2 regions of the Arthrobacter sp. Dra40 genome follow, and region 2 is predicted to be linked to the other one. Evidence: riboswitches for the same ligand, from Rfam matches in the RefSeq annotation. Region 2 holds a riboswitch; the other holds the start of a gene.
What was found. Region 2 has a riboswitch for glycine ahead of gcvP (aminomethyl-transferring glycine dehydrogenase). Riboswitches for the same ligand answer to the same signal wherever they lie in the genome.
Positions count from the first base shown of each region.

Region 1 (14,925 bases), on a different contig from region 2:
TAGCACTCCACGACGTTGACCGCGAGGCCGCCGGTGGCGGTTTCCTTGTATTTGTCGCTCATGTCGCGCCCGGTTTCGCGCATGGTCACGATCACCTGGTCCAGCGACACCCGGTGGGTGCCGTCGCCCATCATCGCCATCTTGGCCGCGTTTACGGCCTTGGCCGCGCCGATGGCGTTGCGTTCGATGCACGGGATCTGCACCAGCCCGCCGATGGGGTCGCAGGTGAGCCCCAGATTGTGTTCCATCGCGATTTCGGCCGCGTTCTCGACCTGGGCGGGGGTTCCGCCGAGGATTTCGGCCAGCCCCGCGGCAGCCATGGACGACGCCGAACCGACTTCGCCCTGGCAGCCAACCTCGGCACCGGAAATGGAGGCCTGCTCCTTGTAGAGGACCCCGACGGCGCCGGCGGTCAGCAGGAACCTGACCACCACCTGCTCCTTGTCCTCTCGGGTGGCGTGCTCCATGCCCGGTGCGTAGTGCGTGGCGTAGAACAGCACGGCGGGGATGATTCCGGCGGCCCCGTTGGTGGGCGCGGTAACCACCCGCCCGCCCGAGGCGTTTTCCTCGTTCACCGCCAGCGCCACGAGGTTCACCCATTCCTGCCAGTACTTGTGGTCCCGGTCCGGGTCCTCCTTGCGAAGCCGCTCGTGCCAGGCGGGGGCACGACGGCGGACATTGAGTCCGCCGGGCAGGTCGCCCTCCCGGCGGATCGCGGAGTCCTTGCACTCCTCCATCACGTCGAAGATGTGCACGAGTCCGGCCTCGATTTCTTCGCGCGGGCGTGAAACTTCTTCGTTGAGCATCATGATGTCGCTGATGCCCAGTCCGGTGTTGCGACAGTGCTCGAGCAACTCGGCCGCGGTGCGGAACGGATAGGGCAACTGCTGCTTGGAGGACTCCAGTTCCTCCCGGGCGGCCTGCTCCTCCCCGCCGCGGACAATGAAGCCGCCGCCGACGGAGAAGAAGGTGGCTTCGTGCAGAAGGCGGGCCTCGCCGTCGCCGGTTGATTCCAGCACTTGGAACGTCATGCCGTTGGTGTGCCGGGGCAGCACCGTGAGCGGGTGCAGCACCATATCCTGCACGCCGTAGTCGAGCGGCCGGGCGGTGGCGCCGGGCAGTTCGGCCCCCAGTTGCAGCCGGCCGGAGTCGGCGATGTCCGCCAGCCGCTCTTCGACCTGCGCCGGCAGGATTTGTTCCGGTTCAAAGCCTTCCAGCCCCAGCAGCACGGCGGTGAACGTGCCGTGCCCCCGGCCGGTGGCAGCGAGCGACCCGTACAGGTCCACGCGCAGGTCGTCTACCCGGTCCAGCAGGCCGGCGTCAGCCACCTCCCGCACGAACACGGAGGCAGCCCGCATGGGGCCCACCGTGTGCGAGCTGGAGGGGCCGATGCCCACGGAGAAAAGATCGAAAACGCCTACAGCCATGTCATCCCTTTCCGTATCAGGCAATGGTCAGGCACAACGGGCCCGCAGTGCCGCGGTTCTTCTCCGCCGCTCAGCGGTTACCTGCCCCGCCGGTAGAAGGGCAGCTCGACCACGTCGAACGGCTCCGGTTTGCCGCGCAGGTCAACGTCCACCCGTGTTCCGGGTTCGGCGTACTCCACGTCAACATAGGCCAGCGCCACCGGGTAGCCGAGCGTCGGACTGGGCTGTCCGGAGGTGACTTCGCCGATGGTCCGGCCGTCTTTCAGCACCGGGTAGTGGGAGCGGCCGGCGCGCCGACCGGCTCCCTTGAGCCCCACAAGCTTGCGGGGTGAGCCCTTTTCCTTCTGCGCCTCGAGGGCCTCGCGGCCCACAAAGTCGCCGTCCTTCTTCAGCGCCACCACGCCGCCCAGGCCGGCATCGAAGGGACTGGTCTGCATCGTGAGCTCGTTGCCGTAGAGCGGCATGCCCGCTTCCAGCCGGAGCGAGTCGCGGCAGGCCAGCCCTGCCGGCAGCAGGTCGGCGCTCTTCCCGGCTTCCAGCAAGGCATTCCAGAGCGAGGCGGCGTTGGTGTTCGGGACGTAGATCTCGAACCCGTCCTCGCCGGTGTAGCCGGTCCGGGCCAGCAGCAGCTTCAGCGGCGCGCCGGAAACGGTGAAGTCCACCTCGTCGGCGGCGTAGTACTTCATGTCCTGCACCGTGGCGTGCTGGTTGGCGGGCACCAGTTGGAGCAGGATCTCCACGGACTTGGGGCCCTGGACTGCTACCAGCGACGTCTCGGCCGTGGCGTCCTCCACCGTGACGTCAAAGCCTTCGGCGCGTGCGGCGAGTTCCGCGGCGACCGTCGGGGCGTTGCCGGCATTGGGCACCACCAGGAAGCGGTCCCCGTTCTGGACGGCAGGGCGCCGGTAGACGATCAGGTCGTCAATGATTCCGCCATCTGCAGTGCAGATCAGCGAATACTTAGCCCGGCCCTCGGTGACGGCGGAGAGCTTGCCGACGAGTGCGTAGTCCAGGAACTTCCCGGCTTCCGGGCCGGTGACCCAGACTTCGCCCATGTGCGAGAGGTCGAACAGGCCGGCGCTGTTGCGCACGGCGTGGTGCTCGGCCAGTTCGCTGCTGTACTTCAGCGGCATCATCCAGCCGCCGAAGTCGGTGAAGGAGGCGCCCAGCCGCTCGTGTTCTTCGTAGAGCGCGGTGTGCCGGGGCATGGTGGTGGTCTCGGTAGTCACGGAGTACTGACCCTTTCCTAGTTCTCGAAGGCTTCGGGCGGCGGGCAGCTGCAGATCAGATTGCGGTCGCCGGCGGCGCCGTCGATCCGTCCGACCGGGGCGAAGTACTTGTCCACCTGCAGGCCGTGGACCGGGAAGGCCGCCTGTTCGCGGGTGTAGGGGCGGTCCCAGTCGGAGCTGATGACGGCCGCGGCGGTGTGCGGGGCCAGCCGGAGCGGGCTGCTCTCCAGCGGGAATTCCCCGTTGATCACCTGGTCGATTTCGCCGCGGATGGCGACCATCGCGTCGATGAACCGCTCAATCTCCCCCAGGTCCTCGGACTCGGTCGGCTCCACCATCAAGGTGCCGGCCACGGGGAAGGACAGCGTGGGCGCGTGGAAGCCGTAGTCGATCAGGCGCTTAGCCACGTCTTCGGCGGTCACGCCGGACTTCGCGGTGAGTTCGCGCAGGTCCAGGATGCACTCGTGTGCGACCAGTCCGTCGTTGCCCGTGTAGAGCACCGGGAAGTGCTCGTTCAGCCGCTTGGCGACGTAGTTGGCGGCCAGCAGGGCACTCTTCGTTGCCTCGGTCAGGCCTTCGGCGCCCATCATGGCCACGTAAGCCCAGGAGATCGGCAGTACGCCGGCCGAGCCGTACTCGGTGGCCGAGACCGGCACGCCCTTGCCCTCGTGTTCGGCCAGCGCGGCGTTGCCCGGCAGGAACGGAACCAGGTGTTCGGCCACCGCTACCGGCCCGACGCCGGGGCCGCCGCCGCCGTGCGGGATGCAGAAGGTCTTGTGCAGGTTCAGGTGGGAGACGTCGCCGCCGAACTTGCCCGGCTGCGCGAGTCCTACCAGCGCATTGAGGTTGGCCCCGTCGATGTAGACCTGCCCGCCGGCCGCATGGACCGCCTCGCAGACATCGCGCACATCGGCGTCGTACACCCCGTGCGTTGAGGGGTAGGTGATCATAATGGCCGAGAGCGCGTCCGCGTGCTGGTCGATCTTGGCGCGCAGGTCCGCGTGGTCGATGGTGCCGTCCGGAGCCGTGGCGACCACCACAACTTTCATGCCGGCCAGTACCGCCGAGGCAGCGTTGGTGCCGTGCGCGGAGGCGGGGATCAGGCAGACGTCACGCTTGTCGTCGCCATTGGCCAGGTGGTAGCGCCGGATGGCGAGCAGGCCCGCGTATTCGCCCTGCGAACCTGCATTGGGCTGGATGGAGACGCCGGCATAACCGGTGATCGCCGCGAGGCGTTCTTCCAGATCGGCGATCAGTTCGCGCCAGCCGGCGGTCTGGCTAGCCGGGGCGAACGGGTGGATGGAGGCGAATTCGGGCCAGGTCATCGCCTCCATTTCCGCCGTCGCGTTCAGCTTCATGGTGCACGAACCCAACGGAATCATGGTCCGGTCCAGCGCCAGGTCGCGGTCGGACAGCCGGCGCAGGTAGCGCAGCATCTGGGTTTCGGAGCGGTGGCTGTGGAACACAGGATGGTCCATGTAGGACGAACTGCGGAGCAGGTCATCCGGCAGCTCGAAGCCGGTGTTTCCGGCGGTTTCGGCGGTCTTGCCGGCGGCGTCCTCCACACCGAAGGCCTCGGCAACCAGGGCGAGGTGCTCCGCCGTCGTTGTTTCATCAGCGGAAATGCCCACGTGGTCGGCGTCAATGCGGCGCAGGTTCACGCCCTTGGCCTCCGCGGCGGCGGCGATCTCCGCGGCCTTGCCGGGAGCCTTCACCGTGAGGGTGTCGAAGAACCGGTCCGCGGCAAGGGTAAAGCCGGCACCGGTGAGCACGCCGGCCAGGGTGCGGGCGGCCTCGTTGGCATGCTGCGCAATCGCCTTCAGCCCCTCCGGGCCGTGGTAGACGGCGTACATGCTGGCGACGACGGCCAGCAGCGCCTGCGCGGTGCAGATGTTGGAGGTGGCCTTCTCGCGGCGGATGTGCTGCTCGCGGGTCTGCAAAGCCAGACGGTAGGCGGGGCGGCCGGCGTCGTCCTTGGAGACGCCCACCAGACGGCCGGGCAGCGAGCGCTCCAGGCCCTTGCGCACGGCCATGTAGGCCGCGTGCGGGCCGCCGAAGAACAGCGGCACACCGAAACGCTGCGTATTGCCGACGGCGATGTCCGCACCTTGCTCGCCCGGCGGGGTGATCAGGGTCAGGGCCAGCAGGTCGGCGGCCACGGTGACCAGGGCGCCGCGTTCCTTGGCCTGGGCGATCACCGGGGCGTGGTCGACCACGCGGCCGGAGGCTCCCGGCTGCTGCAGCACAATGCCCGAGATGTCGCCGTCGGGGAGCCCGGCGGAAAGGTCTGCCACTTCCACGTCGAAGTCCAGTGCCTGGGCCCGGCCCTTGACGACGGCGATGGTCTGCGGCAGCAGGTCCGCGTCCAGCACGGTCTTGCCGGCGGACTTGGACTTGTTGGACCGGCGCATCAACAGGACGGCTTCGGCTACGGCGGTGGCTTCGTCCAGCAGCGAGGCATTGGCGATTGGCAGCCCGGTGAGGTCCTGGACCATGGTCTGGAAGTTCAGCAGCGCCTCCAACCGGCCCTGCGAGATTTCCGGCTGGTACGGGGTGTAGGCGGTGTACCAGGCCGGGTTCTCCACCACATTGCGGCGGATGACGGCCGGAGTGATGGTGTCGTAGTAGCCCTGGCCGATCATCTGCACGGCCGTTACGTTCTTCCCGGCGAGGGCACGCAGATCCCCCAGCACCTGGGACTCGCTGCGGGCGGCGGGCAGGGCCAGCGGTTCCTGCTGGCGGATGTCGGCGGGCACCGCCGCGTCCACCAGGTCGTCGATGCTGCCGTAACCCAGCTGCTTGAGCATGGTTTCCGCGTCGTTCCGGCGCGGACCGATGTGGCGGTCGGTGAAGGAAGCGCTGCCGGGCCGGGTGCCGATGTTGGATTTAGCCGTCATTGAGGAACTCCGTTGATCCCCGGCACGGCATGGCCGTACCGGTAGTGAAGGGTTCCTCCCCGCTCTGTGGCTGAACCTGAGAGATTCCGCAGGCTTCGGCCCAGGGCCGCTTCCTGCTTGCACCGTCGGTGAGTCGGTCCGCGGACGGTCCGGCTACTTTCCAGAGTTGCCTCTCCGCGGCGGTACAGGGGCCTGAGAGATTCCTGGGGAGGTATTGCTCCTACGGCGCCTGCTGACCTAGTGCTCAGCAGGACTCTCCCGCCGCATGTCGAAGGCTTATGCAGTTGTTTCTATCTCCTTGATGGTAGTCGAGCCGCTGGCGGGCAACAAGGCGGCGACTCCCGCAGCACGGTCACCGGCGGCCGTTGCCGCTACGCCTCGGCGCGGGCGAGCATGCCTTTCACGTAGGCAGCCTGGCCGATGTGCTCCAGGCAGTCGTCCAGGACACTGACCAGCCGGACACCCAGACTGACGTGCGGGTCCCACCGCGTATCGACAATCCGGTCCAGGTCCTCTTCTGTCAGTCCTGCCAGATATTTCAGGGTGCCGGCATGGACGTCGTCGTAATAGCCGCGCAGCAGGTCGGCCGATTCCACCCGAACGGCAGCGACCTGCTCGGGTGTGTGGCCGTAGCCATGGTCTTTCCTGGGCAGCGGCAGGTCGAACCGTTCGGCCCAGCCGGTCAGCCAGTACTGGTCAGTGCCGGCCACGTCGGCAATGTGGTCGTCCTGGATGCGCGTCAGATGCCATACCAGCCAGGCGATTGAGTTGCTGTCGCCGCCTGGCCGGGCGGCCATTTGCCCGGCATCCAGCCCCTGCAGCACTGCATGCACACGTTCCTGGATCCGGCCGTAGGCATCGGCCAGCAGCTCATTGACTTTCACGGCGCCTCCTCGTGGTCGACTTTTGCGCCAGCCTACCGACCCGTGCCGTTGCGTGGAACAGGTTTCCTCAAGGTCACAACCGGCGGTGACAGCGCCGTCCCTCGTCAGGGGCCCGTCCATGAGGTGTTAGCTGTAGTCCGCGGTGACGGTTCGCTTCCGGCCATCCAGCCGCAGGGTGCCGCCGTAGGGCACAATCCATTGTGGCCGGGTGTGGCCGAACGGGACTCCGATGCAGACCACGGCCTGATCGTTGTAGCGCCTCATCTCGGCAAGGACAGCATCGCGTTGCGCGTCCCGAAGCGCGGACCGCTCGTCTGCTGGCGGGACCTTGTCGTGGCTGCTCACCGGCGGCCGCGCAACCATGACTCCCGCAACCGCTGAAAGGATGCCCCTTTCCCCCAACGCCCGGAGCCACCTCTTGACCCACACGGCAGGAGGCAGCTCCTCACTCGACTCCAGCAGCAGGATCGATCCTTCGAGCGCCTTGCGGGGCGGCAGCCGATCAGCCATCGCCAGCTGATCGATGACCTCCAGGCACCCGCCCCAGGTGCGGCCGGTTGCTTCCCGCTCCGGCCCCGCCCAGGTCCACGGCTGCGTGGGCTCGCGCCGGCCGAAATCCACCAGGGCTTCCGGAGTCAGCCAGTCCGGCCCAAAGTCCTCGGACTCGCCCGGGTCAACAATCTCCAACTCACCGCCTGTGAACAGCGCTGCCTTCAGCGACGCGAGGTGAACGTCGTCGATGCGCGGCCCGGCTCCGAGGTGCACCTGGGTGGAACCGCCGTAATAGCCTGCTATTCCGAGTGACCACAACCAGTTCAAAAGGTTCGTGTTGTCGCTGTAGCCCATGAAGATTTTCGGGTGCGCGGCGGCGAGATCCGCGCGCAGGTGAGGGATGACGGAGATCTGGTCGTCACCGCCGATCGTCGCGACGATGGCCCGGATGGCCGGGTCCACTAACGCGGCATGGAAATCCGCCGCACGCTCAGCGGCCGAAGCACCCAGCTTTCGGGTGGTCGGGTATTCCACCGGGACCAGCCCCGTTTCGGCGACGAGACGACGCATTGCCTGCTCGTGAACATCAGGCGCCAACCCGGGAGCTGCAAACGACGGAGACAAGATTGCGATCTGATCCCCCGTTTTCAGCTTGGGCGGAGACGCGGGGCCATGACTGGTCGGCATCGTCCCATCCAACCACGGGCAATCCGCCAGCGGGCGTCACTCGCCGCGGGCCGGATCCTCCAAGTACCGTGGCCGCCCCACAATGACCAGGCCCACGGCCAGGACCAGCAAGGCCGCAGCCAGCAGGCCGAAGGAAGCCCCCCAGCCGCCGCTGGCATCGCGCAGCAGCCCGAAGGCCAGCGGACCGGCGCAGGCAACGGTGTAGCCGATGCCTTGTGCGAATCCGGAGAGTGCTCCGGCGCCGGCAGTGGTGCGGGTCCGGAGGTTCACCAGCAGCAGTGCCATGGCATAGGTGCCCTGGCCCAGCCCGGCCAAAGTGATCCACAGCCACGTGCCGAAGGAGGGCGACAGCAGCAGCCCGGCGTATCCGGCCGCGTAGAAGCCGATGAACAGCAGGCCCAACCCCAGCGGATTGCGCAGCCGCGCGGCGATCAGCGGCACCAGCAAGCTGGTCGGCAAACCCAGGATTGCGTAATAGGCCAACATGGTGCCCGCCATCGGCGCCAGCATTCCGCTGTCCACCAGCAGGGGCGGCAGCCACGTAAACATGGCGAAGGTATTTGACGAGGTTCCGGCGAAGACCAGCGCCACCCCCCAGGCGACGGGCGAGCGCCAGAGGCGCACCGCCGTCGTGCTGCCGGAACCGGCTGCGGTTCCCGCTCCGTTACCGTGCGATTCGGCAACTGGCGGTGCTTGATACCGCTCCTCCGGCGGGGGGATTTCCAGCCCGCCGGGCCGGTAGGGCTGCAGCACCATGTGCGCGGTCCGGCGGCGTGTGCGCTCGGTCCAAACGGTCATCAGCCACGGCACCAGTGCCGCAACACTCACCGACGCCCAGATTCCGATCGAGAAACGCCAGCCGGCAGCCTGCTCCAGCGGCACCGCCAGCAGCGGGCTGAACGCCGTGCTGACCGCCAGCAATGTCACGTAAAGCGCCGTGACGATGCCCATCCGGTCTGGAAAATAGCGCTTCACCAGTGGCGGCAGCAGAATGTTGCCGATGCCGTAACCGGCCATGGTCAGGCCGGAGAGGACCAGGAACGACGGCACATCGGTGGCCATTGCGCGGCCTAGTTGTCCGAACGCGGCCATGGCGATTGCCACCAGCAACAGGGCTTCCAGTCCAAGCCACCGCAGCAGCACCGGAACCGCGAAACCGGCAGCAGCGAAGGCTGCGGTGGGCAACATGCCCAGCACGCCGGTGGAAGCGGTGCCGAAGGGCAGCTCTGCGGCAATGTCAGCCAGAACGGGTGACACGCCGGAGACGGCCAGCCGCAAGCTGAGCGCAAGCAGCAGGATGCCGGAGAGGACCGTCAACCGGCCGGCAAACGGGGCGGTCCGCCGGGGGGTGGAATGTGGGCCAGAGGTGGAATCAGGGTTCGGGCGGGTATCGGCAGTCTGTTGCGCGGGCGAGGTCAAGCGTGGTCCATGGGTCGAACGGCCGGGTGGGCGGCCGGGGTCGCACCGGCCGGGATTCACCTTATCCCGTCCCGGCCCGCCTGCCCGGGAGGCAGGCTAGGAATTCTCCGGAGCCAGTTCCTCAGCGAGGATCCAGAAAGTCCGCCGCAGCCTCTCCACCGCCGCCTCATGCTGGCCGCGCTGGAGATACTGAACGGTTTCCCGCCAGCCATCGACCCAGATGGGATAGGCCTCGGCGTGTTGGAAGAGGTGCAGCCGTGCCAGCGAGCGGTCCAGCACATGGGTATTCACAGCCCGCAGTTCCTGGTGGTCCGCTGCCTGCAAAATGATGTCCACCAGGCTGCCCATGATGCGGTGCGAGGCCAGCATGTCCTCCCGCTGGATGGCTGTCCGCAGCTCGTCTGCCAGCGCAGCCATGGAATCGATCTCGGCCGGGGTCAACCGGGGCGCGGCCCGTTCGAACAACGCGACCAGCACCACGCCCATCACGTCCAGAAGTTGGACGGCCTGCAGCCGGCCGGGATTCGCGATGCGGTGTTCGTGTCCGGCTGCCTCAATCAGGCCTTCCTCCGCAAGCACAGTCACGGCTCCGCGCACCAGTGCGTCTTCGATGCCCAGGTGTCCCGCCAAGCCGGCAACGGTTACCGGGGAGCCGGGTTCAAGACGGCCGGCCAGGATTTCCTCCCGCAGCCTCCGGACCACCTCATCGCGTTCCGCCTGCTCCGCCCCGCTGCCCATGATGACGACCTCCTGCCGGACTATGACTGGCGTCACATATGAGTAATGTACGCGAAAAGGTAGATCACGGTCACGGCGATGGCTACTCTGGTGAGACCTGCGGCACAGCGTCGTGCGGCAGGTTCTAAACGTGCAGTCAGGACGTGCGCAGGATGAACGCCACCTACACCGCCACCGCAACCGCCAACAGCAAGAACCCTCACGACTGGGGCCGGGCGATGGCGACCGCCGTGGCTGACCTGCTGCAGCAGTGCGAAGACGGGTCCGCATCGCAAGCGGAGCTCTACGGCGAAGATCTGCGTTTGGTCATTGAGGAGACGGAAACCGGGGTCCGGTTCAACCTTTCCTGGACCCCTGGCACAGCATCTGGCGGACGGGACGCCGCCGTGTCGAGCACCGGAACCTGAATCCCTCCGGATTGCTGGCCGCTGGCCTGACTGCCGGCGGGCTTGCATGCCGGCCGGCGCGGGTGATTGGCCCGCCGGCGTCAGACTGTTCTGCGGCTGCCGATCCTGCCAAGATGAGTCCATGCTCTACCGCCAGCCGTATCTGCACGACCTCACGGGAGTTTTTGCAGCGCCCGTCCAGGTGTGGAGCGAGCCCCACGGCCAGATCCGGGGTACCGGCGCCCAAGGTGCCTACTGCGGGGATGACCGGGTGCTGGCCCGCTGCCTGTTGACGGTGAACGGTCAGGAGCCGGAATGGATTTCCACGCAGTCGCGCTCCGCCGGACGCGCGGATTTCCTCTCCTTCATTCGGACCGCAACGGACGACACCGATCCCGTGGTCACCGTGAACCGCTCGCGGGCGGTGGAAGGCGGCCGGCTGACCGAGACGCTCACGTTCACCTCTGCCCTTGAGGGGGAGCTGGAACTCCAGGTGCAGGTCGATGTGGTGGCCGACGCCATTCCGCTGGAGCAGGTGCGGGCGGGGGCTGCCGGCGAGGCCGGTTCGGTGGCGCCGGGCCAGGCATCGTGGAGCTGGCGGGACAACACCCGCGCCGCGCTGACGGCCGAAGGAGCCCGGACCAGCTTTGACGGCAGCCTGGTCCGGTTGGAGTGGACCGAGGTGCTCAAGCCGGGCGCCGTCGTCGTCCTTTCCTGGGGTCTTGAAGTGGACGACGCCGGGGCTCCGCTGACTGCCGCGGCTGCGCCCCCGCTGCGCACGGCCTCGTTAGCGGGCGATCCCCGGCTGCAGCGGCTGATGAGCCGCTCCATGACCGACCTCAACAGCCTGCGCATGGCCGGCCGGGAAACTCCGGGCGACGTCTTCCTGGCGGCGGGTGCACCCTGGTTCCTGACCCTGTACGGCAGGGAAGCGCTGGTCGCCGCACGTTTGCTGTTGCCGGTCGACTTGGGGGTTGCGGAGGGGACGCTGCGGGCGGTCGCGGGGTGGCAGGGCACGGCCGAGTCGGAAGAAACCGGCGAGCTTCCCGGCCTTATGGTCCAGGAAGTGCGGCAGCGCCGGCTCTCGATGCCGTCGGACGCCGTGGTCCGGCAGCTTCCCGCTGTTTTGTACGGTTCACCGGACGCCACGCTGCTGTGGATCGTGCTGCTGCATGACGCGTGGCACTCCGGGATGCCGGAGGATGCCGTCCGGGACCTGCTGCCCGCCTTGGAGGCCGCACTGGACTGGCTGCGCCACGAAGCCGACCTCGACGGTGACGGCTTCCTGGAGACGCCGGTTGGGCCCCTTCAGGGTCCGGCGCACCAGGGGTCCGGTGATACCCGCGGTGCCTACCGCTATCTGGACGGCGGCACAGCAGCCGGTACCGTGGCGCCCGCGGAACTGCAGGCCTACGCCTACGAGGCAGCCCGGGCCGCGGCGGTCTTGCTGGATTACTTCGGGGAAACGGATTCCGGCGGGGAGTGGCGTGACTACGCGTCCGGGCTGTCGGAGAATTTCCGCAGCCGCTTCTGGTGCTCCGACGACGCCGGCCCGTATCCGGCGATGGCGCTCGATGACCAAAAACAGGCGGTGGACGGCGTCGGGTCCGGCATGGGACATCTGCTGGGCACCGGACTGCTGAACCCCGAGGAGACCCGGACCGTGGCTGCGCGGTTGATGGACCGCACCTTGTTCTCCGGCTACGGCATTCGCAGCCTGTCCACTGCCAATCCCGGGTACTGGCCCACCAGGCGCCGTGCCGGGGCGGTCTGGTCGCAGGACACGGCATGGATCGTGATGGGGCTGCTGCGCACCGGCTTCCAGGATGAGGCAGCCCAGTTGGCGGCAGGACTGCTGGACGCGGCAGAGGGATTCGACTACCGGCTGCCGGAACTCTTCAGCGGGCAGTCTGCCATGGAGGTCCGGCCTCCGCTGCCGTATCCGTCTGCCTGCCGGCCGCACGCCGGGGCTGCCTCTGCCGCGGTGCCGGTGGCGCTGGCCCTGGGCGGATTCAGCGCCACGGCGCTGTAGGCTCCCCACCTGGCTGACTAGAACCTGCCCGCGGGAGGACGCCGTCCAGCCCCGCGCCGCGACGGGTCCTAGCCCCGTGGCACATCCGGTCCGGTGGGCCAGCGGAGCAGGGCCGCGATGCTCTTTCCTCCGGGAAGCGCACCTTCGGGGACCATGGCCACCCGGGCGTCGGTCAGCGCCGCGGCGCGCACCAACGCCGCCGGGGCCGGAACCTTGGCCAGCAGTTCGCCGCCCACCGCTTGCTCACCCGCTGTGGCAATCCACGGTTCGGCGGTCAGGGCATGCACGTGATGGTCGGCGATAGCGCCGTCGTTCATGATCAGGGTGCCGACCTGCGCCTGCTGCAGTGCGCGGATGCACTCGCCCAACCCCACGGTCCACTCGGGATGGGCCTGGCCGGTCTGGTTGGCCAGCCGGTCCAGAATGGCTTTGCGCTGTTCGGTCCACACGTGGGCCACGCGCGCGGCGATTTCGGCACGAAGCGCGTCCTTGTCCGCGCCACCGGTGCGAGTATGGGACTCGATGGTGGATTCGATCGCGCGGCTGGCTTCGGACAGCTGCTCGACCACCAACTCCCGGGCCCGGATGTCCCCGGCGACAATCAGCAGCCGCGCTTTGCTGGCCTGCACCACGCGGTCGATTTCGCCAGCGATCTCATCGGCATTCTTGCGCCAAATTTCCTCGGTGCGGTGCTGGTAGCGGCCCTGGGACCACCCCCCGCCAGGGACTTTGGTGAGGTTTTCCCGCTCGCCCTCCACCGTCTTCGTTTCGGCCACTCCGTTGCGTCGAGCGTAGTGAAGGTGTACTTCGCCACCGTCGCGTCCCACCTCCGCCACGACATAGGGGAAGTCGTCGCCGCGCGCCTTGAACAGGGGCACCAGGTCCGGAATCGGGCCGGCCTGCACAACTTCCGGGCCGGCCATCTCCCCCGGGAGCACCTCGTTGATTTCAACCTCACCGCCACGGACCACCACGTAGCGGCTGACCGGAGAGGGAACACCGGTGGCGGGGGAAACGGCGTCGATCACAGCCTGGATGTCCGCTTTCGAGGCGCCCTGTTTTTCGAGCGAGTCACTCAGCTTGTCCGGAAGTACATCCCCGGCCCGCAGTGTCTCCACGGTGCCCGTGCTGGCGTCGACGTAGACGGTGATCCAAGGCCCAGGCTTCTTGTACAGCTCGGCGTACTTCTTGTTCGCTGCATGGGACGTGTTGACCTGCTCGGTCATCGTGATCACCTTCCCGGGCGGTTGGAGATGCGGGTTTTCTTGATCAGTAGCCCTCACCGTAGCACCGCAGGATTTGCCCTTGAAGAGGCAGCAGAACTTATCCGGACCGGCCCGGGAAATCATTCCCCGGCCGGTCCGGCGCCCTCGCTCCTGGGCCGCCGGAGTGCGGTGTAACCGTCATCGGCAGGTTGACGGACCGTCCGCCGGGACCGCACCTACCGGCCGTGATGTCTCCTGGCAGCTGGCCTGCGGTGTGCCCTAGCCCCTTTGGTATTCCGCGTGCTGGCGGTGGGCTTCGGCCACTTGTTCGCGGATCTTGTCCACGTCTTTGGCCTTGTTGCGGTACTTCGGATCCATCTGCACGATCTGGCGTTCTTCTTCCACCAGCAGGTTGTAGACGCGTTCACGTTCTGCCGGATCGGCCGTGTAGGAGAGGTCCATGTAGCTGACCGCGTGCCGGCGTGCGTTGTTGATGGCGTTCTGGGCCTTGCCGGCCTTGCTCATCAGCGAGGCAACAACGGTCATGATCAGGACACCGATGATGACCGTGAGCGAGACCCCGGTGCTGATCTCAACGACCGGAACCGGCTGTCCGTCATTGACGAACGGCAGGTTGTTCTCGTGCAGCGCATGCAGGATCAGCTTCACGCCGATGAACGCGAGGATCGCCGCCAGACCGTAGGACAGGTAGATCAGCCGGTCCAGGAGGCCGTCAATCAGGAAGTACAGTTGCCGCAGGCCCATCAGCGAGAACGCGGTGGCAGTGAAGACGATGTACACGTTCTGCGTCAGGCCGAAGATCGCGGGAATGGAGTCCAGCGCGAACAGGATGTCGGTGCCGCCGATCGCCACCATGACCAGCAGCATGGGCGTCAGGGCGCGTTTGCCGTTCTGGATGGTGAACAGTTTGTCGCCGTCGTAATAATCGGTGGTGTGGAAGAAGCGCCGGGCCAACCGGATGATGAAGTTGTCCGCCTCATCGCCGCCGTGGCTGGGCTTGAGCAGATTGCCGGCCGTGATGATCAGGATCAGGCCGAAAGCGTAGAACACCCAGGCGAAGGAGTTGATCAGGGCGGCGCCGAGGAAGATGAACGCGGTGCGCGCAATCAGCGAGAAGACGATGCCGAACAGCAGCACCTTCTGCTGGTCTTCGCGGGGAACGGCGAAGCTGGCGATGATGATGAGGAAAACAAACAGGTTGTCTACCGAGAGCGCCTTCTCCGTGATGTAGCCGGCGAAGTATTCGGAGCCCATCTCCACGCCGCCGAAGACCAAAACCAGAATGCCGAAGACGATGGCGATGCCCACATACAGGGCGGACCAGATGGCTGCTTCCTTCAGCGAGGGCACGTGCGCCTTGCGGATGTGGAAGAAGTAATCGAAGGCGAGCAGCGCCAGGATGACGACGATCGTGATGCCCCAGATCAGGGGAGGAACACTCATGAATTCCCTTTCGTAAGCGGGTAGCGGTGAGCCCGCAAGTCTCTCCTCCGGCCAGGCCGGTCGCT
Region 1 covers NZ_JBNHHB010000025.1:6,791-21,715, forward strand. The annotation lists gene AC5RWT_RS13125 (hypothetical protein) at 1-3, shown strand, start outside; gene AC5RWT_RS13130 (L-serine ammonia-lyase) at 1-1,427, opposite strand, end outside; gene gcvT (glycine cleavage system aminomethyltransferase GcvT) at 1,505-2,635, opposite strand; gene gcvP (aminomethyl-transferring glycine dehydrogenase) at 2,674-5,553, opposite strand; glycine riboswitch at 5,608-5,723, opposite strand; glycine riboswitch at 5,724-5,824, opposite strand; gene AC5RWT_RS13145 (mycothiol transferase) at 5,925-6,437, opposite strand; gene AC5RWT_RS13150 (S66 family peptidase) at 6,564-7,616, opposite strand; gene AC5RWT_RS13155 (MFS transporter) at 7,653-9,035, opposite strand; gene AC5RWT_RS13160 (GntR family transcriptional regulator) at 9,132-9,809, opposite strand; gene AC5RWT_RS13165 (hypothetical protein) at 9,917-10,180, shown strand; gene AC5RWT_RS13170 (glycogen debranching N-terminal domain-containing protein) at 10,302-12,191, shown strand; gene AC5RWT_RS13175 (baeRF2 domain-containing protein) at 12,260-13,417, opposite strand; gene AC5RWT_RS13180 (TerC family protein) at 13,676-14,860, opposite strand.
Region 1: linked by a shared signal. The riboswitch ahead of gcvP (aminomethyl-transferring glycine dehydrogenase) and the one ahead of gcvP (aminomethyl-transferring glycine dehydrogenase) in region 2 are both predicted to bind glycine.

Region 2 (14,925 bases):
AAGCAGAGGTCTTCGCCGTACAGTTCGTCATGCGCTGCAGCGTCGCTTTCGCTCTGCTCCACCAGGTCGGTCAGCGCGGCGGCCATGGCCCGGCCCCAGTCGTGGGGGTTCTTGCTGTTGGCGGTGGCAGAGGCCTTATAGGTGGCGTTCACGTTGATCCGAGCACCATACATGGCGTTCAACCGGCACCTCCTGACTGCACGATGAGAACCTGCCGCACGACGCTGTGCCGCAGGTCTCATTAGAGTAACCAGCGACCTGACCCCGATCCACCTTTTCACGTACATTACTTCTATGTGACGACAGTCATAATCATAGTCGGTAGGAGATCTTCATGATGGGCAGCGAGGCCGATCGGGCGAACGTGGGCGAGGCGGTCCAAGGGGTGCGGGACGAGATCCTGTCCGGCGGGCTGGCACCCGGCACCACGGTGACCGTGTCCGGGCTGGCCAAGCATTTTGGCACCGAAGATGAGCTGATGCACGAGGCCGTCGCGGCCCTCGCGGAAGAAGGCCTGATCGAAGCCGCCGGACATGAACACCACATCGCCACCCTCGGCCGGCAGCAGGTTGTGCAGCTCCTCGATGTGATGGGCGTCGTGTTGGTGGCACTGTTCGAACGGGCTGCCCCGCGATTGTCAGCCGGCGAGATCGACAGAATGGCGACGTTGGTGGACGAGCTGCGGACCGCCCTCCAGCACGACGACATGCTGGCGTCCCACCGCGCCAATGGCGAACTGGTGGGCATCATCCTTCAGGCAGGCGACCATCAGGAACTGCGGGAAGTGAACACCCACGTGCTCGGCCGTTCGCTGGCCCGGCTGCACCTCTTCCAACATGCCGTCGCCTATCCCATCTGGACCGACGGTTGGGACGAGACCGTGCAGTACTTGCAGCGCGGCCAGCCCGAGGCTGCCGTGGAAAGGCTGCGCCGGACCTTCTGGATCCTCGCCGAGGAGCTGGCGCCGGAGAGTTCGTAGCCGGTCTGCGGGTCTGTCGGGAGCCAGCGCCGTGACGGGATAAGGTGAAACCCGGCCGGATCCATCCGGCCGTCCCGCCCGGCCGTTCGACCCCTGGACCAAGCTTGACCTCGCCCGCACAACAGACCGCCGATACCCGACCGCGTTCCGAGGATCGCTCCCGCCCCAGCCACGGCCCGGCACCCCGGAAGCCGGCCCCGTTTACTGGCCGCTTGACCGTCCTTGCCGGCATCCTCTTGCTCGCGCTGAGCCTGCGGCTGGCCGTCTCCGGCGTCTCACCGGTGCTGGCGGAAATTGCCGCGGAGCTGCCGTTCGGCACCGCCTCCACCGGGGTGCTGGGCATGTTGCCCACCGCCGCCTTTGCCGCCGCCGGGTTTGCCGTGCCGGTGCTGATGCGGCGGCTCGGGTTGGAAGCCCTGCTGCTGGTGGCCATCATCATGGCCGCGGTCGGCCAGCTTGGCCGGGCGATGGCCTCCGATGTGCCGTCGTTCCTGGTCCTGTCCGGGCTGACCATGGCCGGCTACGGCATTGGCAACATCCTCCTGCCGCCGCTGGTGAAGCGCTATTTTCCCGACCGGATCGGCCTCATCACCGCGCTGTACGTGACGCTGCTGGCGGTGAGCACCGCGTTCAGCCCGCTGCTGGCCGTGCCGCTTGAGCAGGCCGCGGGCTGGCGTTTCTCGATCGGGGTCTGGGCGGCCGTGAGCGTGGCGGCCCTGGTGCCGTGGCTGGTGACTGCGTGGACGGAACATTCCCGGCGGAAGATCTCCCGCCTGGTGCTGCAGCCCTACCGGCCCGGCGGCCTGGAGCCCCTGGAGCCGGATCACGGCGACGGCACCCGGCCGCCGATGCACCATGCCCTGGCCGCGGCGGGCGTGGGCGGAGCGGGTGCATCGTCGGCGGCAGGCCCGACCGGTCCCGCACCGGGCGCTGGCGCGCCAGCCACAGCGACAGCTGTAGCCACAACCACCAGCACGACGGCGGTGCGCGTCTGGCGTTCGCCGCTCGCCTGGGGCCTGGCCCTGGTGTTCGCCGGCACCTCGTCCAATACCTTTGCCATGTTCACCTGGCTGCCGCCGCTGCTGGTGGACAGCGGAATGTTGCCGCCGATGGCGGGCACCATGCTGGCCTACTACGCCATCCTGGCCCTGCCGACCAGCCTGCTGGTGCCGCTGATTGCGGCGCGGCTGCGCAATCCGCTGGGCCTGGGCCTGCTCTTCATCGGCTTCTACGCCGCCGGATACGCCGGCCTGCTGCTGTCGCCGTCGTTCGGCACCTGGCTCTGGATCACCCTGGCCGGTTTGGGCCAAGGTACGTTCGCCCTGGCCCTGCTGCTGGTCAACCTCCGGACCCGAACCACGGCCGGCGCCGGGGCGCTGTCCGGGTTCGCGCAGGGGATCGGCTACACCGTCGCCTGCGCCGGCCCGCTGGCCTTCGGACTGCTGCGCGACGTCAGCGGCGACTGGGGCGCTTCCTTCGGCCTGTTGGGCGCCGCACTGCTTCTCCTGGCGGTGGGGCTGGTCATCGTCGGGCGGCCCCGCTATCTGGAGGATTCGGCCCGGGACTGAAGCGGCTGGCCGTTTCCCCGGCCGGCCCGGCGCCGGTAGGCTGACGCAAAGTCCGCCACGAGGAGGCGCCATGAAGTTCAACGACCTGCTGGCCGATGCCTACGGACGGATCCAGGAACGGGTCCACAACGTGCTGGAAGGTCTCGACGCCGACCAGTTAGCTGCCCGGCCGGGCGGCGACAGCAACTCGATCGCGTGGCTCGTCTGGCATCTGACTCGCATCCAGGACGACCATATTGCCGACGTCGCCGGCACCCAGCAGTACTGGCTTGCCGGCTGGTCGGAGCGGTTCGACCTGCCGCTGGCCGAGAAGGACCATGGCTACGGCCACACGCCCGACCAAGTGGCGGCCGTCCGGGTGGAATCGCCCGACTTGCTGCGCGACTATTACGACGACGTGCACGCGGGCACGCTGGCCTATCTGGCCGGGCTCACCGAGGACGACCTGGACCGGATTGTTGATGTCCGCTGGGAGCCGCACGTGAAGCTGGGCGTCCGGCTGGTGAGCGTCATGGACGACTGCATGGAGCACATCGGCCAGGCCGCCTACGTCAAGGGCATGCTGGCCCGCGGGGAAGTCTAGCGGGCTGGCTCTGGGCTCCGTCGCCGGCTCCGGAACGGTCACCACCTTGTTGCCTGCCAGCGGCTGGACTACCATTCAAGGAGTTAGAAACAACTGCATACAGCCTTCGACATGCGGCGGGAGAGTCCTGCTGAGCAACTAGGTCAGCAGGCGCCGTAGGAGCAATACCTCCCCAGGAATCTCTCAGGCCCCTGTACCGCCGCGGAGAGGCAACTCTGGAAAGCAGCCGGACCGATACTGGACCGGCTCACCGACGGTGCAAGCAGGAATCGGCCCCCGGGCCGTCCGCCTGCGGAATCTCTCAGGTTCAGTCACAGAGCGGGGAGGAACCCTTCACTACCGGTATGGCCACCCCATGCCGGGGATCAACTGGAGTTCCTCAATGACGGCTAAAGCCAACCTCGCCACCCGGCCCGGCAGCACTTCCTTCGCAGACCGCCACATCGGCCCGCGCCGGAACGACGCGGAAGCCATGCTCAAGCAGTTGGGCTACGCAAGCATCGACGATCTGGTGGACGCTGCTGTGCCCGCAGACATCCGCCAGCAGGAACCGCTGGCCCTACCCGCCGCCCGCAGCGAGGCCCAGGTCTTGGGCGACCTGCGCGCCTTGGCCGCCAAGAACGTGACGGCCGTGCAGATGATCGGCCAGGGCTACTACGACACCATCACTCCGGCCGTGATCCGCCGCAATGTGGTGGAGGATCCGGCCTGGTACACCGCCTACACCCCGTACCAGCCGGAAATCTCGCAGGGCCGGCTGGAGGCGCTGCTGAACTTCCAGACCATGGTGCAGGACCTCACCGCGCTGCCGATCGCCAACGCCTCGCTGCTGGACGAAGCCACCGCCGTGGCCGAAGCCGTGCTGCTGATGCGCCGCTCCAACAAGTCCAAAGCTGCCGGCAAGACCGTGCTGGACGCGGACCTGCTGCCGCAGACCATCGCCGTCGTCAAGGGCCGGGCCAAGGCACTGGACTTCGACGTTGAGGTGGCTGACCTCGCCGCCGGGCTGCCCGACGGTGACATCTCCGGCATCGTGCTGCAGCAGCCGGGCGCCTCCGGCCGCGTCTTCGACCACGCTCCCGTGATCGCGCAGGCCAAGGAACGCGGCGCCATGGTCACCGTGGCCGCAGACCTGCTGGCCCTGACCCTGATCACGCCTCCGGGCGAGCAGGGCGCGGACATCGCCGTCGGCAATACCCAGCGTTTCGGCGTCCCGCTCTTCTTCGGCGGTCCGCATGCCGCTTACATGGCCGTGCGCACGGGGCTTGAGCGCTCGCTGCCCGGCCGCCTGGTGGGGGTGTCCAAGGACGACGCCGGCCGCCCCGCCTACCGCCTGGCGCTGCAGACCCGGGAGCAGCACATCCGCCGCGAGAAGGCCACCTCCAACATCTGCACCGCGCAGGCGCTGCTTGCCGTCGTGGCCAGTATGTACGCGGTCTACCACGGCCCCGAGGGGCTGAAGGCGATTGCGCAGCACACCAACGAGGCCGCCCGCACCCTGGCCGGCGTAATCACCGGCGCCGGCTTCAGCCTGGTTGCCGACCAGTTCTTCGACACCCTCACGGTAAAGGCCCCGGGCAAGGCCGCGGAGATCGCCGCCGCCGCCGAGGCCAAGGGCGTGAACCTGCGCCGTATCGACGCCGACCACGTGGGCATCTCCACCGATGAAACGACGACGGCGGAGCACCTCGCCTTGGTCGCGGAGGCGTTCGGCGTGGAGGACACGGCCGACACGACCGCCGAAGCCGGCGCCGCTGGTTTCGAACTGCCGGAAGAGCTGCTGCGCAGCTCCTCCTACCTGGACCATCCGGTGTTCCACAGCTACCGCTCCGAGACCCGGATGCTGCGCTACCTGCGCCGGCTGTCCGACCGCGACCTGGCGCTGGACCGGACCATGATTCCGCTGGGCTCCTGCACCATGAAGCTGAACGCCACGGCGGAAATGGAAGCGATGACCTGGCCGGAATTCGCCTCCATCCACCCATTCGCGCCGGCCAGCCAGACCGCCGGCTGGCGCGAACTGATCGCCGACCTGGAGGAACGTCTCGCCGCGATCACCGGCTACGCGGGCGTCTCCATCCAGCCCAACGCCGGTTCGCAGGGCGAATACGCCGGCCTGCTCGCCATCCGCCGCTACCACTTGGCCAACGGCGACGACCAGCGCGATGTCTGCCTGATCCCCGCCTCCGCCCACGGCACCAACGCGGCCTCGGCCGTGCTGGCCGGCATGAAGGTTGTGGTGGTCGCCACGGCTCCGGACGGCACCATCGACCACGCCGACCTGCGCGCCAAGATCGACCAGCACGCAGAGGCGCTCTCCGCCATCATGATCACCTACCCGTCCACGCACGGGGTGTACGACGCCGACGTGCGCGACGTCTGCGACGCGGTACATGCCGCCGGCGGCCAGGTCTACATTGACGGCGCCAACCTCAACGCGCTGGTCGGGCTGGCCCAGCCGGGCAAGTTCGGCGGCGATGTCTCGCACCTGAACCTGCACAAGACCTTCTGCATCCCGCACGGCGGCGGGGGCCCCGGCGTCGGCCCGGTGGCCGTGGCCGAACACCTGGTGCCGTTCCTGCCCGGCAACGCTGCTCTCGCCGAGCATGAGGGCAAGGGCGTGCCGGTCTCCGCCACCGAGTACGGCTCGGCCGGCGTGCTGCCGATCTCCTGGGCCTACGTGGCCATGATGGGCGCCGAGGGGCTGACCGAGGCAACCAAGAGCGCGCTGCTGGCCGCCAACTACGTCGCGAAGCGGCTGAACGAGCACTTCCCGGTGCTCTACACGGGCAATGACGGACTGGTGGCGCACGAATGCATCCTGGACCTGCGCGAACTGACCGCCCGCTCCGGCGTGACCGCTGAAGATGTGGCCAAGCGCCTGATCGACTACGGCTTCCACGCCCCCACCCTGTCCTTCCCGGTGGCCGGCACCCTGATGGTGGAACCCACCGAGTCCGAGGACCTGGAAGAGATCGAGCGGTTCATCGACGCGATGATCTCCATCCGCGGCGAAATCGACCAGGTGCTCAACGGCGACTTCCCGCTGGTGAACAGCCCGCTGCGGCTGGCCCCGCACACCACCGCCGCCGTGATCAGCTCCGACTGGGACCGCCCCTACACCCGCGAACAGGCAGCCTTCCCGGTGCCTGCCCTGCAGGTGGACAAGTACTTCGCTCCGGTCGGACGTATCGACGGCGCCGCCGGCGACCGCCACCTGATCTGCAGCTGCCCGCCGCCCGAAGCTTTCGAGAACTAGGAAAGGTCTGCACCCTTTGACTACCGAGACCACCACCACGCCCCGGCACACCGCGCTCTACGAGGAACACGAGCGACTGGGTGCTTCCTTCACCGACTTCGGCGGCTGGATGATGCCGCTGAAGTACAGCAGTGAACTGGCCGAGCACCATGCCGTGCGCAACAGCGCCGGACTGTTCGACCTCTCGCACATGGGCGAAGTCTGGGTCACCGGCCCGGAAGCCGGAAAGTTCCTGGACTACGCCCTGGTCGGCAAGCTCTCCGCCGTCGCCGAGGGCCGTGCCAAGTATTCGCTGATCTGCAACGCCGACGGCGGGATCATCGACGACCTGATCACTTACCGGCGTCCCGCGAACCAGGACGGGGACCGGTTCCTGGTAGTTCCCAATGCCGGCAACGCCCCGACGGTCGCCGCGGAACTGGCGGCTCGCGCCGAGGGCTTCGACGTCGCCGTGGAGGACGCCACGGCGAACACCTCGCTGGTGGCCGTACAGGGCCCCAAGTCGGTGGAGATCCTGCTCCAGTTGGTGCCGGCGGCTCAGCACGCGACCGTGCGGGAGATGAAGTACTACTCAGCCGACGAGGTGGACTTCACCGTGGCCGGGGCGCCGCTCAAGCTGCTGCTGGCCCGCACCGGCTACACCGGCGAGGACGGCTTCGAGATCTACGTGCCGAACACCAACGCCGGCTCGCTCTGGAACGCCCTGCTCGAAGCCGGCCAGGGCGCCGACCTGCTGCCGGCCGGACTGGCGTGCCGCGACTCGCTCCGGCTGGAAGCCGGCATGCCGCTGTACGGCAACGAGCTCAGCCTGCAGGCCAGCCCCTTCGACGCGGGCCTGGGCGGCGTGGTCTCGCTCAAGAAGGACAGCGACTTCGTGGGCCGCGCGGCCCTCGAGGCGCAGAAGGAAAAGGGATCGGCCCGCAAACTCGTGGGCCTCAAGGGCGCCGGCCGGCGTGCCGGCCGCTCCCACTACCCGGTGCTGAGGGACGGCCGGACCATCGGCGAAGTCACCTCCGGCCAACCCAGCCCCACGCTCGGCTACCCGATCGCGCTGGCCTACGTGGACGCCGAGTTCGCCGAGCCCGGAACCCGGGTGGATGTGGGCCTGCGCGGCAAGCCGGAGCCGTTCGACGTCGTCGAGCTGCCCTTCTACCGGCGGGAACAGTAGCGGCTCCCGCCACCATGGCAACTGCCGTCCCTGCAGCCGCGGGGACGGCACCGCCGTATCTCCCCACCGCCGAAAGGACAGGGATTGCATGGCTGTAGGCGTATTCGACCTTTTCTCCGTGGGCATCGGCCCCTCAAGTTCGCACACGGTGGGCCCGATGCGGGCCGCCGCCGTGTTCGTGCGCGAGGTGGCCGATGCCGGCCTGCTGGATAAGGTGGGCGGGCTCCGCGTGGACCTGTACGGTTCGCTGGCCGCCACCGGCCGCGGCCACGGCACCTTCACCGCCGTGCTGCTGGGACTGGAGGGCTTCGCACCGGAGGCCATCCTGCCGCAGCAAGTGGAGGAACGGCTGGCGGACATCGCCGCGACCGGCCGGCTGCAGCTGGGCGGGGAACTGCCCGGCGCCACCGCGCGGCCGCTGGACTACGGTGTGCAGGACATGGTGCTGCATCCGCTCACCGTGCTGCCGCGGCACACCAACGGCATGCGCTTCCAGGTGCTTTCAGCAACGGACGACGGCGACGCCCAGGTTCTGCACGAAGCCACCTTTTTCTCCGTGGGCGGCGGATTCATTGTCCGCGACGGCGAAGAGGAAGCCGCCCAGGAGGAGCTGGAGTCCTCCAAACAGCAGTTGCCTTATCCGTTCCGCACCGCGGCCGAACTGCTGGAACATTGCCGCAGCACTGGCCTGGGCATCAGCGACATCATGATGCTCAACGAGGAGGCCTCCCGCACGCGTGAGGAGATCGAGGCCGGGCTGGTGCACATCTACGATGTGATGGAGGAGTGCAAGGATTCGGCGATCCGCCGGGAAGGCGACCTGCCCGGAGGACTTAACGTCCGCCGTCGTGCGCCGGGATGGCATGAGCGGCTGCGCCAGGAAGACCCCGACCGGGACCACAAGTACTGGCAGGAATGGGTGAACCTGGTGGCGCTGGCCGTGAACGAGGAAAACGCCTCCGGCGGCCGGGTGGTCACCGCGCCCACCAACGGCGCCGCCGGGATCATCCCCGCCGTGCTGTTCTACGCCACCCACTACGCCCCGGGCATGGAGCACGCCACGCGCGAGGACAAGGAGCAGGTGGTGGTGAAGTTCCTGCTGACCGCCGGCGCGGTCGGAGTCCTCTATAAGGAACAGGCGTCCATCTCGGGGGCGGAAGTCGGCTGCCAGGGCGAGGTCGGGTCGGCATCGTCGATGGCGGCCGCGGGCCTGGCCGAGGTGCTCGGCGGAACCCCCATGCAGGTGGAGAACGCGGCCGAAATCGCCATGGAGCACAACCTGGGGCTGACCTGCGACCCGATTGGCGGGCTGGTGCAGATCCCGTGCATCGAGCGGAACGCGATCGGGGCCGCCAAAGCCGTGAACGCGGCCAAGATGGCGCTGATGGGCGACGGCACGCACCGGGTGTCGCTGGACCAGGTGATCGTGACCATGCGGGAGACCGGACGCGATATGAGCGACAAGTACAAGGAGACCGCGACCGGCGGCCTCGCCGTCAACGTGGTGGAGTGCTAGGACGCCACATCATCCAGGCCGCGGTAGTCCCGGCCTGACCGGTCGAGGCTCGGCGGCCCGGACGGGCGCCGCGGCGGCATCGGCGGCCTGCGGGGAGCCGGCGGCTTGGGGCCGGCGCCGGGAGCGGCGGAGGGCAAACGTTTGACAGACTGCTGCTGCTCTCCGGCGTCCCGCTGGCGCCCGGCGTGCGAACGCAGTTGTTCCCCGGCTCCGCGCAGCTGCTGCGCACCCGAGCGGAGCTGTCCCACGCGGGCCTTGGTGGCTGTGCCGAGGCCGCTGGCCGCCGGACCCAGCTTGTTGCCCAGTTCTTTGGCTCGGCCGGCCGCGGATGAAAGCCGTTCCACGGCGGGCCGGCGGTCTTGCGCCGCAGGCCGATTGAGCAGCATGAAAATGGCCGCGAGCAGGCCAATCGGGATGGAGACCAACACGGCCACGGCGCCGGCATACATCGCCAGGAAGAGTTTGGTGGGGGAGTCGAACATGCCCGCGACGAACGCGGCGGCCCCCAGCAGCAGCCAGAGCCAGAAGATCGCCACGCAGATCAGGGTGGTGCGTGCCCTGCGGTAGGTTCGGAGCGACCGTCCGCGCACCGTGTGCTTTACCGCCTCCACCGCGTCCTGCTCCCCCGCAACAGCCCCACTGACGGAGGCACTTGAGCACATTGTAAGTCGCCGCCGGCGCCGGAACGGGCAGGGCACGCCGGTGGATTCGCCCGCGGGAATACCGGCCCTGTCGGCGGCTGCGCCCGGGCCGAGGGTTTAGCTGCGCCCGGTCCGGTGTTAGGGTGGCCGCAGGCCGGCCCGGAAGGCAGCCGGCGAAGGATGCACCAGGACCACTGAATCACTGTCGACAACAGGGAGGGAGCCTGGACTATGTCTACTTCAGCGACGCCTCACATTCTCATTTTGGGCGGCGGCTACGTCGGCTTGTACACGGCGTGGGGGATCCGCAAGCGGCTGGGGCCGGAGGCGGCGCGGATCACCGTAGTGGAGCCGAACTCCTACATGACCTACCAGCCGCTGCTGCCTGAGGTAGGCGGCGGTGAAATCGAACCGCGGATCGTTACCGTCAACCTGCGCAGTGCGCTCAAAAACGTTGACATTGTCCGCGGCAAGCTCGTCTCCCTGGACGTCCAGGCCAAGACCGCCAAGCTGCGCGAAATCGGCGGCGGCGACCTCTCGCTGGACTACGACCAGGTGGTCTTCGCCGTCGGCGCGGTGACCAGGACGTTCCCCACTCCGGGGCTGGAAGAGCACGGCATCGGCTTCAAGACCGTGGAAGAGGCCATTTACTGCCGGGACAAGGTGCTGGACAACGTGGCCCTGGCGGCCGGCACCAGCGACCCGGAAGAGCGGGCCAAGGCGCTCACCTTCGTGGTGGTCGGCGGCGGCTATACCGGCGTCGAGGCCCTGACCGAGCTGAGCGATCTGTCCAAACTCGCCGTCGACGCACACCCGGAGCTGGACCGCTCCCAGTTGCGCTGGGTGCTGATCGAAGCGCTGGACCGGGTGGCTCCCGAGGTGGGGCCGACTCTGTCCCAGTGGACCCTGGGTCACCTGCGTGAGCGCGGCATCGACGTGCGGCTGAAGACCACCATGCCTTCCTGCGAAGATTCGGTCGCCGAGCTCAGCACCGGTGAACGCATTCCCGCCGGGCTGATCATCTGGACGGCCGGCATGAAACCCAATCCGGTGCTGGACGACACCAATGTCCCGCGCGGGCCGAAGGGGCATGTGAACGCGAATGCCCGGCTGCAGGTCATCGACCATGCCGGCCAGGTGGTGCACGGGGCATGGGCCGCCGGCGACTGCGCCCAGGTTCCCGACCTGGCAGCCGAGCAGCAACCCGCCTACTGCCCGCCGAACGCCCAGCACGCCGTGCGCCAAGCCAAGGTGCTGGCCCAGAATGTGGTCAACGCGGTGCAGGGCCAGGGTCCGGCGGAGTACCGGCACAAGACCCTCGGCACGGTTGCGACCTACGGCGTCGGCCGGGGTGCGGCCAAGATCCTGGGCCGCGATATCAAGGGCAAGCCGGCCTGGTACGCGGCGATGGGCTACCACGGCTTGGCGCTGCCCACCTGGATCCACAAGTGGCGCCTGCTGGCCGGCTGGAGCTCGCTGATCCTCGGCGACCGCGACATCACCTCGATGGGCGCCACTCGGCATCCGCGGCGGGCCTTCGTGGACGCGCACGCCGATACGCAGAAGGGCAAGAAATAGGACCGCTGCCCGCCGATTGAGTTCGTCGCATCGGCGCAGGCAAAGGTGAGCTAACTCTCCATTGTTACGGTGCGGGCCCGGACCGCTGCGACACCTGCCGCGGGGAAGGGGCGGCACTGGGAGTACCCTGCTGGACGGAGCCCGATCCGCCAGCAAGGAGTGCAGCATGTCCAAACAGCCCAGCGGCGCGCTGCTTTTTGTCCTGACGTGCGCCATGGGCGTGGGCCCGCTGCTCAACTACGGCCTGAGCACCGTCAGCCCGCTGGTCATCGAGGACCTGGACATCAGCGAGGGCCAGTTCGGCCTGCTGGCCACCGCCATCTTCGCCAGCGCCGCGGTGTGCAGCATGTGGCTGGGCAAACTCAGCGACCGGATCTCCAACCGGGCCCAGCTGGTGCTGATCTTTGCCGGCACAGCCGTTGCCTTGGTGATCGCCTCGCTGGCCCACAGCTACCTGGTTTTGGTGATCGCCGCGCTGCTGGCCGGCCCCGCCCAGGCCATCTCCAACCCGACCACCAACCGCATCATCATCTCGCAGGTCCCGGCTCCCAAGCGGCCAGGGTGGATCGGCGTGAAGCAGTCCGGCGTCCAGGGCAGCCAGCTCTTCGCCGGCCTGTTCTTCCCCGTCGTTGCCCTGTGGGCCGGCTGGCAAGGCGCCACCGCGCTGGCCGCCGTCGTCGCCGTCGGGCTGCTCCTCTACGGCCTGCGCAAACTGCCGGAAAACCCCATGACGACGGCGGTGCCCGCGCCTTCCGCCGCCACCTCGCCGCCGCGCGGTACACATCGCAGTGACAATGCCACCTCCCGGTCCGCGGCAACGCCGAAGAGTGACGGCGCGCAGACCCGGTTCCCGCTCTCGGTCTGGCTGTTCGCCGGCTACTCTCTGCTCGCCGGCCTGGGCATGCAGGCCACCAACGTCTACCTGCCGCTGTTCACCGTCCGGGAGCTGGAATTTAGCCTCGTCATGGGCGGCGTGGCAGCCGGCGTGTCCGGCGTCGTCGGTGTGACCTCCCGCGTGCTGTGGGGGCGCCGGATGGCCAAGGGCGTGCGGGCCTCCACCCTGCTCATCCTGCTCGGGTTCGGCGCGCTTGCCGGTGCCGCCGCCTTCCTCGCGTCGGGGACGCTCGACGTACCGGCACTGCTCTGGCTGGGCGTCATCCTGCACGGCGCCACCGTGCTGGGCGCCAACGTGGTGGTGATGGCGGGCGTGATGCGCGTGGTTCCGGCCCAGCGGGTCGGGACGGCTTCGGGCATCGTGTCGATGGGAATGTATGCCGGCTTCGCGGCCGGACCGCTGCTGATGGGCCTGCTGCTGGAGGCCACCGGCAGCTTCCACACCGGCTGGCTGCTGGTCGGCGCCGGCTACCTGCTCTGCTCGGTGCTGGGGTTCGCTCTGCGCGCCTACGGCAACCGCACCGGCGCCGTCCGCTGAACCCCCGTGCGGCCCCGATGGCCTAGGCTGGATGGTTTGCGGCGGTCCCGGTGACCGCAGAGAGGGGCATGGTGAAACAACGCTCGCTAGGACAGTCCGGCTTGCAGGTCTCCGAACTCAGCTTCGGTGCCGGCGGATACTGGGGGATGAAGGCATTCCCTGAACGGCAAGCGGCGCAGCTGGTCGATCAGGCCCTCGAAGGCGGCATCACCGCCTTCGACACCGGCCCGAACTACAGCCGCGGGAACGCCGAAGAGCGGTTGGGCCGCATCCTCAAGGGCCGGACGGAGAACCTGGTCATCTCCACGAAGGCGGGTTCCCACTGGATCAACAACCGCAATGTGAAGGACTACTCGCCCCGGGCGATTGAAAACAGCGTGCACGCAAGCCTGCGGCGGCTGCAGATCGACCACCTGCCGCTGCTGCATTTCCACGGATTCCCTCACCCGGCCGATCCCGCCATCGAAACCGTCCTGAAGCTCAAGGAGCGGGGGACGGTCGGCGCGCTCGGCGTCTCTACCGGCCGCGGCGGAGCCAAGAAAGCGCTGAAACTGGGCATCTTCGACGCACTAATGGTGGAGTACAACATCGTGGACCGCTCGCTGGAGGCAGTGATCTCCGAGGCGAAGGAAGCCGGGGTGGGCGTTAAACTCAAGTCGCCGCTCGCGCAGACCCTGTACTCGCGGGACATCTTCAAGATCGGCGGACCCAGCGACGTCTGGTACCTGCTGCGGGCGCTCAAGAACCACCGGCACAAGTTTGTCCAGGGACGGAAATACCGGTTCATCAACGACGTCGACGGCTTCGCGGCGAGCGAGATTGCGCTGGCCTTCGCGCTGAACCATCCCGGAGTCTCCAGCGCTGTCATCGGCACGGTGAAGCCGGGTCATCTCCGCTCCAACCTGCGGGTTCCCCATCTCCAGCTGCCGGCGGAATTGCTGGAACGGATCGAACGGGCAGGATCAGCCGGCCGCGGGTAACACCGCGCGAGGACTGACCACGCGCGGCCGCTTCGGATTGCTTTACGGCAAGTACGCCGACGCGGTCCAGAGATGGAAGACCGCATAGGCGCGGACCGGAGCCCACGCTTGCCCGAGCTCGCGGGCTTGTCTGGCGGTCTTCACCGCGAGGGCCCGCTGCAGGACCAGGTCGCCCTCCGGATAGGCGTCGCGGTCGTGCAGGGCGCGCATGGCCAGATATTCGACCGTCCACGGGCCGATGCCGGGCAACGCCAACAGGCGACGGCGGGTATCGGCGTGGTCGGCGTCAGGGGCGATGCGCAACCCGTCCGCACAGGCTTCGGCCAGGGCCTGGACGGTGCGCGCGCGGGCGTTGGTCAGGCCGACGGCCTCGCGGATGGCGTCCGACCCGGCCGCTGCGAGCGTCTCCGCGGTGGGGAACAAGGCCAGGTCGCCAACGGGGGAGCCGAAGGCGGACACCAGGCGGCCAGCGAAGGTGCGGGCTGCTGCCAGCGAAACTTGCTGGCCCACCACGGTGGAGACGGCACCTTCATAACCGTCCGGGTAGCCGAGGATCCGGAGGCCAGGGCGGGCGGCAATCAGCGGACCGACCACGGCGTCACCGCCCAACATCGCCGCCACCCGCTCCGGTTCCAGCTCCAGATCGAGCCAGCCGCGCACCGCCGCCGTTATCTCCGCCGCGATGGCAGGGGAATCGCTGCCGACGTCGAGAGTGACCGAGTCAGGCGAGAGGGTGGCGGTGACCGGCACCGGGCCGGTGCCGGTGTTGAAAAGGCGGGTGCAGGTGCCGGCCGCTGGATCGACCCGCTCGAGGCCGGGGACCGCATGGGCGGCCAGGGCGGCCAGCGCGGCGGGCGCGTCGAACGGGGGAGCCAGCGGCAGGTTGACCTGCATGAATCAGCGGGCCTTGACCGCCAGGACCGGGCAATCGACGGTCAGCAGGATTTCCTGGGCGGTGCTGCCAAGGAGCAGCTTGCCCACCGGAGAGCGCCGGCGCAGGCCGATGATCAGCAGCGAGACGGAGAGTTCTTCGACCAGATCCACAATCTCCTCCACGGCGTCCTTGCCGCGGACGAACTGCTTGAATTCGGTGTCCAGGCCGGAGTTGTGCAGTTCCTGCTGGACCCATGCCGCGTCGTGGGCGTCCGAGAACGACTCGTCCTTCTGCGTCCCGCCCGGGCTGGCGTTGACGACCACTAGCTTCTCGTTGTTCTGGGTGGC
Region 2 covers NZ_JBNHHB010000045.1:6,673-21,597, forward strand. The annotation lists gene AC5RWT_RS17890 (hypothetical protein) at 1-182, opposite strand, end outside; gene AC5RWT_RS17895 (FCD domain-containing protein) at 335-979, shown strand; gene AC5RWT_RS17900 (MFS transporter) at 1,192-2,547, shown strand; gene AC5RWT_RS17905 (mycothiol transferase) at 2,618-3,130, shown strand; glycine riboswitch at 3,238-3,339, shown strand; gene gcvP (aminomethyl-transferring glycine dehydrogenase) at 3,513-6,389, shown strand; gene gcvT (glycine cleavage system aminomethyltransferase GcvT) at 6,406-7,557, shown strand; gene AC5RWT_RS17920 (L-serine ammonia-lyase) at 7,646-9,073, shown strand; gene AC5RWT_RS17925 (hypothetical protein) at 9,070-9,684, opposite strand; gene AC5RWT_RS17930 (NAD(P)/FAD-dependent oxidoreductase) at 9,946-11,292, shown strand; gene AC5RWT_RS17935 (MFS transporter) at 11,459-12,724, shown strand; gene AC5RWT_RS17940 (aldo/keto reductase) at 12,793-13,704, shown strand; gene AC5RWT_RS17945 (DNA-3-methyladenine glycosylase family protein) at 13,747-14,598, opposite strand; gene AC5RWT_RS17950 (universal stress protein) at 14,602-14,925, opposite strand, start outside.